Regions from separate parts of the Streptomyces sp. NPDC018019 genome, predicted to be linked through region 2. Evidence: riboswitches for the same ligand, from Rfam matches in the RefSeq annotation. Region 2 holds a riboswitch; each other region holds the start of a gene.
The links. Region 2 has a riboswitch for cyclic di-AMP ahead of ACH4FX_RS21200 (M23 family metallopeptidase). Riboswitches for the same ligand answer to the same signal wherever they lie in the genome.
Positions count from the first base shown of each region.

Region 1 (3,201 bases), on a different contig from region 2:
GAGGTCCATACGGCCGATCTTAGAGCGGTCCGTGGTGCGGGCTGAGAGCCCGCTGTCCGGGCCGTTCTCCTGGGGCGCCGTCCTCCTGGAGCGTTGCCCTCCTGGGTCCGGCGGCGGCCCGTAACAGGGGGAGCGGGCCGCCGCCGTTCCTCTCGGCGGAGACGGCCGACGACCGCCGGGGCGGAATCCGGCGGAGGTGGGGTGTCGGCCGCCTGATGAAGGACGCTAAACCTCCGCCCCCCGGAAAGGTGACTGGTTGACGGGTATTGCTCGTTTTCGTCCCGCCGGTGGGTGTGCCTGTCCGTTGCCGTACGCCTTGGAGGCGTGCCGGGAGCGGGCTCCGACCGGAGTGGGAGAGGCGGACCTGAGTGCGAAGCCGTGGTAAGCGAGGGCTACGATCCACCACTATGGACGTAGTAACCAAGGTCTTCGTGGGCCTGCACATCATCGGCATCGCGTCGCTGCTCGGCGGTTTCCTGACCCAGCTGAAGCCGATGAGCGCGGGCACCGCGCGCTTCGTGCCGGCCATGCTGCACGGCGCGCTGACGATGCTGGTGACCGGCGTCGCCCTGGTCGGCCTCAACCAGGCCCAGGACCACTCGCTCGACAACGTCAAGCTCGGCGTCAAGCTCGCCCTGCTGGTCGTGATCCTGGGCCTGGTCTACGTGAAGCGCGACGAGGAGAAGGTGGAGAAGCCCTTCTTCCTGGCGGTGGGGCTGCTGACGGTGGTCAACATCTTCATCGCGCTGCTGTGGACGTGAGCGGCGGAGCCTGAGAGGACAGGCCGCGGGGCACCGGCCCCGCGGCCTTCGTCCTGTGCGGGGCGGGTGCTCCCGCTCATGCGGACCCGGTGCTTCCGCTCATCCGCGCCGGGCGCTCCCGCTCAAGCCGGCCGCACGCTCCCGTAGATCGGCATGTAGTAGATCGACTCGACCCGGACACTGGCGCCCGGCTTCGGGGCGTGGATCATCTTGCCGTCGCCGATGTACATGCCGACGTGGCTGATGTCGTTGTAGAAGAACACCAGGTCACCGGGTTTCAGGTCCTTGGTCGCCACGCGGTCGCCGGCCTTGACCTGGTCCCAGGTCGTCCGGGGCAGCGAGACGCCCGCCGCCTTCCAGGCCGCCTGGGTCAGACCGGAGCAGTCGTACGAGTTCGGGCCGGTCGCGCCCCAGACGTACGGCTTGCCCATCTGGGCGCGGGCGAACGCGAGCGCCTTGGCGGCCTTGGTCGCGTACGAACCGTCGTCGGCCGTCCCGCCGCCGGAGGAGCCGCCGTCCGGTGATCCGGAGCCGGTGCCCTGGCCCGGCTTGTCGTGCTGCTGGCGGTCCGCCCGCTCCTTGCGTTCCTTCTCGGCCTGCTTGCGGGCCAGTTCCTCGGCCTTGCGCCGGGCCTCGGCCTCCTTCTTGCGCTCCAGCTCCGCCAGCCGCGCCTTCTCCTGGGCGGTCAGCCGGGACAGCAGCTGCCGGGCCTCGGCCAGCTTGTCCTGGACGTCCTTCTTGGACTCCTTCAGGGACGCCTGGGTCTCGGTGAGCCGCTCCAGGCTCCGGGCCGCCTCGGTCCGCTGCCGTACGGCCTTGGCCTGCTGCTCCTGGTAGTCGGTGACGGCCTGCTTCTGCGCGCCGGTCAGCCGGTCCATCAGGTGGCTCCGGTCGACGAACTGCTGCGGGTTCCGGGCCAGCAGGAGCTGCGCGGTCGGGTTCATGCCGCCGCTGCGGTACTGGGCCGACGCGTAGGTGCCCAGCTGGCGCCGGGCGTCGTTCATCTTCTGGGTGCGCCGGGCGGTGTCGTCCAGGAGGCGGTCGACGGTGCTGCGCTGCTCGTCGGCCTGCTCCTTGGCGGCGTTGTACTTCTGGGTCGCCACCTCGGCCTGCCGGTAGAGGTCGTCGACCTTCTGCTTGACCTCTTCGATCGTCTGCTTCGGCTGCCGTGGCGCGGCCTCGGCCGTCTGCGAGAGCAGGGTGACCGAGGCGAGGGCGGCGGTGGTGAGCCCGGCGGCCGTACGGCGGCTTCCGGGCGAGGCGAGTATGCGGGTGCGCGGCTTGCGGTGCGACGCCAAGGCCGGCGCCTCCTTCCGTGGACCGCCTACCGGGTTAGCTGTCAGGTTCGGGCGTACGGAAGGCTGCCCTACGGTCCGTACGGCGCGGCAGAGGTCCTGGGAGCGCTCCGGGCGGTGGTCCGAGGCGCCTCTCGCCGTGTGCCGTACCGGACCGATTCACCTCGGTGGTACGTGTGGGTCCCCGGCTCCGGATGCCTCGCGGCAGCGCCGGACTCGGCGGGGGCGGCCCGTGCGGACGCTGTCGACCGCGGGGACGGCGGGCTGCCCGAGCGAGCACGGTAGCCAACCCATGTGGCTCCTGTGAAGGCTGATGTTCGATATGCCCGAAACCTTTTCGTGATCTGATCGCATCCGGGGCGTGTCCTGGCCCGCGCCTGTCCGCCCGGGACCGGATGGTGTCGTACGCGCCCTGTGACGCACGACACCCGTCGGAGGCGTGCGAGGTCACACGGCCGGTTTTCCCGGTACGGGCCGGGCTGTCAGTGGGGCGGCCTAGACTCGGTGGGCGATGAGCAGCCTCTTTGACGACAGCTTCCTGGCGGACCTCGAACCCACCGGCGAGGGGCCCCCGCCGCCTCCCGAGGACGAGGACGGTCCGGCACAGGAGGAGATCCCGGCCGACCTGTTCGGCGGGCGCTTCGACGTGCCCGGCGGCATCCCGCACGCCGTGGGCCCGGGCCGGGACCCGTACTACCGCGACGGCGCCGCCCGCCCCGCGGTGGATCCGGCCGCCCTCCTGGAGGGGCTGAACGACCAGCAGAAGGCCGCCGTGGTGCACACCGGCGGCCCGCTGCTCATCGTCGCAGGCGCCGGCTCCGGCAAGACCCGCGTCCTGACGCACCGCATCGCGCACCTGCTCGGCGCGCGCCGGGTGCATCCGGGCGAGATCCTCGCGATCACCTTCACCAACAAGGCCGCGGGCGAGATGAAGGAGCGCGTCGAGGAGCTGGTCGGCCCCCGGGCGAACGCGATGTGGGTCTCCACCTTCCACAGCGCGTGCGTGCGCATCCTGCGCCGCGAGTCCAAGAAGCTGGGCTTCACGTCGTCCTTCTCGATCTACGACGCGGCCGACTCCAAGCGCCTGATGGCCCTGGTCTGCCGCGACCTGGACCTCGACCCCAAGCGGTTCCCGCCCAAGTCCT
Region 1 is NZ_JBIRGD010000010.1:1,628-4,828, forward strand. Features, by position in the region: gene ACH4FX_RS18130 (GNAT family N-acetyltransferase) at 1-9, opposite strand, end outside; gene ACH4FX_RS18135 (hypothetical protein) at 408-761, shown strand; gene ACH4FX_RS18140 (NlpC/P60 family protein) at 884-2,059, opposite strand; cyclic di-AMP (ydaO/yuaA leader) riboswitch at 2,067-2,288, opposite strand; gene pcrA (DNA helicase PcrA) at 2,568-3,201, shown strand, end outside.
Region 1: another riboswitch for cyclic di-AMP. It lies ahead of ACH4FX_RS18140 (NlpC/P60 family protein); the one in region 2 lies ahead of ACH4FX_RS21200 (M23 family metallopeptidase).

Region 2 (3,201 bases):
GTCCCGGCCTCCCGCCTGGACAAGGCGCTCGGGCTGCTCGCCGACGCCCTGCGCGCCCCGGCCTTCCCGGACGGCGAGGTCGAGCGCCTGGTGCGCAACCGCCTCGACGAGATCCCGCACGAGCTCGCCAACCCGGCGCGCCGCGCCGCGATGGCCCTGTCCAAGGAGCTGTTCCCGGCCGACTCCCGGATGTCCCGGCCGCGCCAGGGCACCGAGGAGACCGTCTCGCGGATCGACGCGGCGGCCGTCCGCGCCTTCTACGAGGCCCATGTGCGCCCCGCCACGGCCACCGCCGTCATCGTCGGCGACTTCACCGGCGTCGATCTGGACACGGCCCTCGCGGAGACCCTCGGCGCCTGGACGGGGTCGCCCGCCGAACCGGTGAAGGCCAGCCCGATCACCGCCGACGACACCGGCCGGGTGGTGATCGTCGACCGCCCCGGCGCCGTACAGACCCAGCTGCTCATCGGCCGCATCGGCCCGGACCGGCACGACCGCGCCTGGCCCGCCCAGGTGCTCGGCACGTACTGCCTGGGCGGCACCCTCACCTCCCGCCTGGACCGGGTGCTGCGCGAGGAGAAGGGCTACACCTACGGGGTGCGCGCCTTCGGGCAGGTGCTGCGCTCCTCGGCCGACGGCGACGGCGCCGCGATGCTCGCCATCAGCGGCTCGGTGGACACCGCCTCCACCGGCCCGGCCCTGGCCGACCTGTGGCAGGTGCTGCGCACCCTCGCCGCGGAGGGCCTGACGGACGCCGAGCGGGACGTGGCCGTGCAGAACCTGGTCGGCGTCGCGCCCCTGAAGTACGAGACCGCGGCGGCCGTCGCGGGCACCCTCGCCGACCAGGTCGAGCAGCAGCTCCCGGACGACTACCAGGCGCAGCTGTACGTGCGGCTCGCGCAGACCGGCACGGTCGAGGCCACCGCGGCGGCCGTCAGCGCCTTCCCGGTGGACCGGCTGGTGACCGTCCTGGTGGGCGACGCCGCCGAGATCGAGGAGCCCGTCAAGGCGCTCGGCATCGGCGAGGTGACGGTGGTCAAGGGCTGACGGCACGTCACGGGTACGGCCCCGGCGGCCGACGGCCCGTCACCGGGCGGGCCGGGCCGTCCGCGGCGGACGGACCATGACCCGCCGGGGTGATGGGACGTCACGAAGAGGATCCAGTGGTGCGCCAGTGCCGCTGGATCTTCTTTATGTCCCAATTGATGGGGATGGTTGCCTGATGCCTGTGTGGCGTACGGCACAAAACCGGGGTTCTGTTTGCCGATCGAAAGTGGCCCCGTTTAGCGTCGATCCGGCTGTCCGCGGGATCACCGCCGCAACCGCGGCACGGACAGTCATCGCCGAGTCCCCGTACGGCGCGAGCCAGGGGAGCCGGGGACCCACGTCCCCTGGGGTGAATCGGGCGCCTTCCCGGAGGGGCCCGTAGGAGACCTTCCTGCTCCGAACCCGTCAGCTAACCCGGTAGGCGAGAGGGAAGGAAAGGACACAGCCACCCCATGGCGTTCACCCGTGGCACCGGGAAGCACCGTGGTCCGAGCCGCAGCGCGCGGACGACCCGCAACCTCGCCGGCATAGCCACGCTCGCCGCGTCCGGCGTCATCGCCTCCGTCGCCTCCCCGGCGCTGGCGGCCGGCAACACGGACGACGCGAGCACCCACGACACCGGCCTCCACCAGGCCGTCGTCCTCGGCGACGAGCTGGCCGAGCAGGTCGAGGCGCAGGCCGACGCGCAGCAGGAGGCCGCCGATGCCGCCGCCGCGCAGGCCAGGGCCGAGGCCGAGGCGCGTCAGCAGGCCGAGGAGGCCAAGCGCAAGGCCGACGCGGAGGCGAAGAAGAAGCGGGAGGCCGAGGAGCGCGCCGCCCGGGAGGCCGAGCGCAAGCGCCTCATGACGTACGTCGCCCCCGTCGACGGCTCCTACGTCTCCACGAGCTACAAGGCGTCCAGCGGCCTGTGGTCCTCCGGCAGCCACACCGGCGTCGACTTCCACGCGGCCTCCGGGACCACCGTGCACGCCGTGGGCTCGGGCACCGTCGTCGAGGCCGGCTGGGGCGGCGCGTACGGGAACAACGTCGTCATCAAGATGAACGACGGCACCTACACCCAGTACGGCCACCTGTCGTCCATCAGCGTCTCGGTGGGCCAGACCGTCACCCCGGGCCAGCAGATCGCCCTGTCGGGCAACACCGGCAACACCACCGGGCCGCACCTGCACTTCGAGGCCCGCACCTCCGCCGAGTACGGCTCCGACATCGACCCGGTCGCCTACCTGCGCTCGCACGGCGTCAACGTCTGACGCGCATCCCCGTCCCCACCCGGTGCCCCGGCCCCCGCGGCCGGGGCACCGGCGTATGCGTATGCGCCCGGCAGTGCTGGCCAAAAAATATCCATGAATGCGCCAGAGCCGTCGGAAATCCCGTTCCTGTCGAATAGAGTCACGTCGAATGCCGCCGCCCGGCGGCAATTGCGGACGTTTCCCGGGGATTACGGCGGAGGCACGGCAGATGCGAGGCCACATTTCCGCGCATGCGGTGTGCACGGCGATCCGCGACGACATCGTGTCCGGCGTCCTCCCGCCGGGCAGCCGGCTGATCGAGGAACTGCTGGCCGGCCGGTACGGGGTCTCCCGCGTCCCCGTGCGCGAGGCGCTGCGCACGCTCCAGTCCGAGGGTTTCGTCACCATCCGGCACCACGCGGGCGCCTGCGTGGCCGCGCCCACCGAGCGGGAGGCGGCCGACCTCCTGGACATCCGCGGCCTGCTGGAGCCGCTGGGCGCCGCCCGCGCCGCCGCCCGCCGCACCGCCGCGCACCTGAAGGTGCTGCGCGGCATCGTCCGGCTGGGCCGGGAGCGCGCCCGGCAGGGGCGGCGGGCCGAGCTGCGCCAACTGGACGGCTGGTTCCACGAGACGCTCGCCCAGGCGTCCGGCAGTGCCAGTCTGGCGGCGCTCCTCACCCAGCTCCGGCGCAAGATCGACTGGATGTACGCGGTCGAGGCCCCGGCCCGCGACGAGCGGTCCTGGGAGGAGCACGGGGCGGTGCTGGACGCGGTGAGCCGCGGTGACGCGGAGCGGGCGCGCGCCCTGATGGCGGCGCACGTCGAGCGGTCGCGCGGGGCGTACAGCCTGCGCGCCGGCGCTCCGGACCCGGCCGTGAGCACTCCGAAACAGCCCGTAAACACGGCGCGCGACCGGAATTAACAG
Region 2 is NZ_JBIRGD010000012.1:156,672-159,872, reverse strand. Features, by position in the region: gene ACH4FX_RS21205 (M16 family metallopeptidase) at 1-1,047, shown strand, start outside; cyclic di-AMP (ydaO/yuaA leader) riboswitch at 1,332-1,486, shown strand; gene ACH4FX_RS21200 (M23 family metallopeptidase) at 1,500-2,297, shown strand; gene ACH4FX_RS21195 (GntR family transcriptional regulator) at 2,506-3,198, shown strand.

Region 3 (3,201 bases), on a different contig from region 2:
CGGCACGGCGGCGCGGCGTACGCCTCGCGCCCCGACCTGGCCAGCCGCTCGCAGCAGATAGCCGTCGCCGAGTCGATCCTCGCCGCGCGCGGGCCCGACACCTGGCCGAGCTGCGCGGTGAACGCGGGCCTCAAGCAGGGCGGCAGCAAGGCGGACGTGGACCCGGGCAGCACCCCGACGCCGCAGCCGTCCGCACCGTCCTCTTCCACCCCTTCCCCGCCGTCCTCTCCTTCCACTCCCACCACGCCGCCCTCCTCCGGGTCCGGCGAGTCGTCCCGGACCCCCGAGCCGGGCGGCCCGCGCACCCCGGAGCCGAAGCCGTCGCCGAGCGGTCCGGCCGGCACCGGGGACCCGTCCCGCACGCCGGACCCGTCCGGCACGCCGGCCCCGTCCGGTACGGGCCGTACGGGCGACCCGTCGCACCCGGCCACCCCGGACGGCGGCACCGCCACGGATCCGACCGCGCCCCCGTCCCAGGGCCAGGGCAAGCACCGCGGCCAGCCCCGTGAGGAGGGGCCCGGCGCGGGCAGCGGCGGCACGGACGGCGCGGGGCGGTCCGGCGGCACGGAGCACCCCTCGCGGGGCGGCGACGCGCACCGTACGGACCCGGCGTCGCCGGGCGACTACACCGTGCGGCCGGGTGACAACCTGTCAGCCATCGCCGAGGACCGTGGGGTCTCCGGAGGCTGGCCGGCGCTCTACGAGGCCAACAAACGTGTCATCGGGGGCGATCCGGACCTCATCCACCCCGGCCAGCGCCTCGATCTGGATGCCGATCAGGGTACTTCGTAGGTAATTGCCCGCTTTGGTGAAAGTGAGACATGGATCTCGTTCGGGAGCCCGCCGCCCGACCCGTCCGTTGTTTCCAAACCTGCGGCGACCTGCGGAAATGTGATGATCCTGTGATGTCTGGGGGCCAACTGGCCTCAGATGTAGGGGTTTGAACCGGCGGGGCGTTCCTGTTTACCGTCTTCATCGCTCGCCAAAGCGGGCCCTTCAACCACACGCCGAATCCTGCCGGTGGTCGGAGGTCACACGTCGCGACAGCGCCGAAGGCAGGAGCGGGGGACCCAAGGTAGGTGCCGGCCCCGCCCGCGGAAGCGGGACAGCCGGCTTGGGGTGAAGCCGCGTGGAAGCACACGCGGCCGGGCCACTCACAGCCCGAACCCGACAGCTCACCTCGTAGGCGTCGGTGAGGAAACGAACCATGCTGAACACCAAGGGCAAGCACCGTCGTCCGTCCAAGGCCGTCCGCGTCGCCACCCTGGCCGGTGTCGCCGGCGCCGCTGTGGCCGTCCCGCTGATGGGCGCCACCTCTGCCTCCGCCGCGGGCAACAACTGGGACGCCGTCGCCCAGTGCGAGTCCGGCGGCAACTGGTCGATCAACACCGGCAACGGCTACTACGGTGGCCTGCAGTTCACCAACTCCAGCTGGGCCGCCGCCGGCGGCACCAAGTACGCCCCGCGTGCCGACAAGGCCACCAAGGCCCAGCAGATCGCGGTGGCCGAGCGTCTGCTCGCCATCCAGGGCCCGGGCGCCTGGACCTGCGCCGGCGGCCACCTCGGCAAGGGCAACGCGAACGCCCAGGCCGACGGCGGCTCGTCGCAGGGCAGCTCGCACAAGTCCTACAAGAAGTCGCACCGCTCCTACTCCGCCCCGCAGAGCACCTCGCGGTCCGAGGCCCGCAAGCAGGGCGAGGAGCTGGCCCGCAAGACCCCGGCCCCGTCCCACAAGGCGGCGCCGAAGTCGAACCCCAAGGGCAACTACACCGTCAAGTCCGGTGACACCCTCGCCAAGATCGCCGCTTCCCACGGCACCAACTGGAAGTCGGTCTACGAGAACAACAAGTCCGTCATCGGCGGCAACCCCAACCTGATCTTCCCGGGCCAGAAGCTGGCCGTCTGAGCCGGCCCAAGCCCTGACGGACTCCGGGTGGCCGGGCCGGTCCGTGCGTACGGCGGTACGCACGGGCCCGGCACGCCCCCGGGGCCCGCTCGTACCGGGAACCCGCTCTTCCCGTGAGACCGCCCCGCCACGGCGCCTGTCCCCCGCACGCGCCGCGGCGGGGCTTCTCCATTTGCCCCGCGGCCCCCGTTCCCCCGCGAGCCGTCCCGGCCGCGTGCCGGCCCCGCCCGGCCCGCACCTGCCCACGCGCCGGTTTCCCCGTTCAGCGAACAATGTGCCCGTACGTCACGTGAACAGCGGCTTTGCGGGTGTTTTCGTCCCACGGACCGGGCTGGCGGCGAGCGGAACCCCGGGAGGCCGTTAGGCTCGTGCTGCAGAACTCCAGACACCCATGAAGGAGACAACGTGCCGTCCATCGACGTCGTCGTAGCTCGCGAGATCCTCGACTCGCGAGGCAATCCCACGGTCGAGGTCGAGGTCGGCCTCGACGACGGCAGCACCGGCCGTGCCGCCGTTCCGTCCGGCGCCTCGACCGGCGCCTTCGAGGCCATCGAGCTGCGGGACGGGGACCCGAACCGCTACCAGGGCAAGGGCGTGGAGAAGGCCGTCCTCGCGGTCATCGAGCAGATCGGCCCGGAGCTGGTCGGCTACGACGCCACCGAGCAGCGCCTGATCGACCAGGCCATGTTCGACCTGGACGCCACGGACAACAAGGGCTCGCTCGGCGCCAACGCCATCCTCGGCGTCTCCCTGGCCGTCGCGCACGCCGCCTCCGAGGCCAGCGACCTGCCGCTGTTCCGCTACCTGGGCGGCCCGAACGCCCACGTGCTGCCGGTCCCGATGATGAACATCCTGAACGGCGGCTCGCACGCCGACTCGAACGTGGACATCCAGGAGTTCATGATCGCCCCGATCGGCGCGGAGTCCTTCTCCGAGGCGCTGCGCTGGGGCGCCGAGGTCTACCACACCCTCAAGAAGGTGCTGAAGGGCAAGGGCCTGGCCACCGGCCTGGGCGACGAGGGCGGCTTCGCCCCGAACCTGGGCTCCAACCGCGAGGCCCTGGACCTGATCCTGGAGGCCATCAAGGAGGCCGGCTACACCCCCGGCCAGGACATCGCGCTCGCGCTCGACGTCGCCGCCTCCGAGTTCTACAAGGACGGCGTCTACGAGTTCGAGGGCCAGCAGCGCACGGCCGAGCAGATGACCTCGTACTACGAGGAGCTCGTCGACGCCTACCCGCTGGTCTCCATCGAGGACCCGCTGTTCGAGGACGACTGGGCCGGCTGGAACGTCAT
Region 3 is NZ_JBIRGD010000001.1:557,965-561,165, forward strand. Features, by position in the region: gene ACH4FX_RS02580 (transglycosylase family protein) at 1-792, shown strand, start outside; cyclic di-AMP (ydaO/yuaA leader) riboswitch at 996-1,204, shown strand; gene ACH4FX_RS02585 (transglycosylase family protein) at 1,208-1,906, shown strand; gene eno (phosphopyruvate hydratase) at 2,312-3,201, shown strand, end outside.
Region 3: another riboswitch for cyclic di-AMP. It lies ahead of ACH4FX_RS02585 (transglycosylase family protein); the one in region 2 lies ahead of ACH4FX_RS21200 (M23 family metallopeptidase).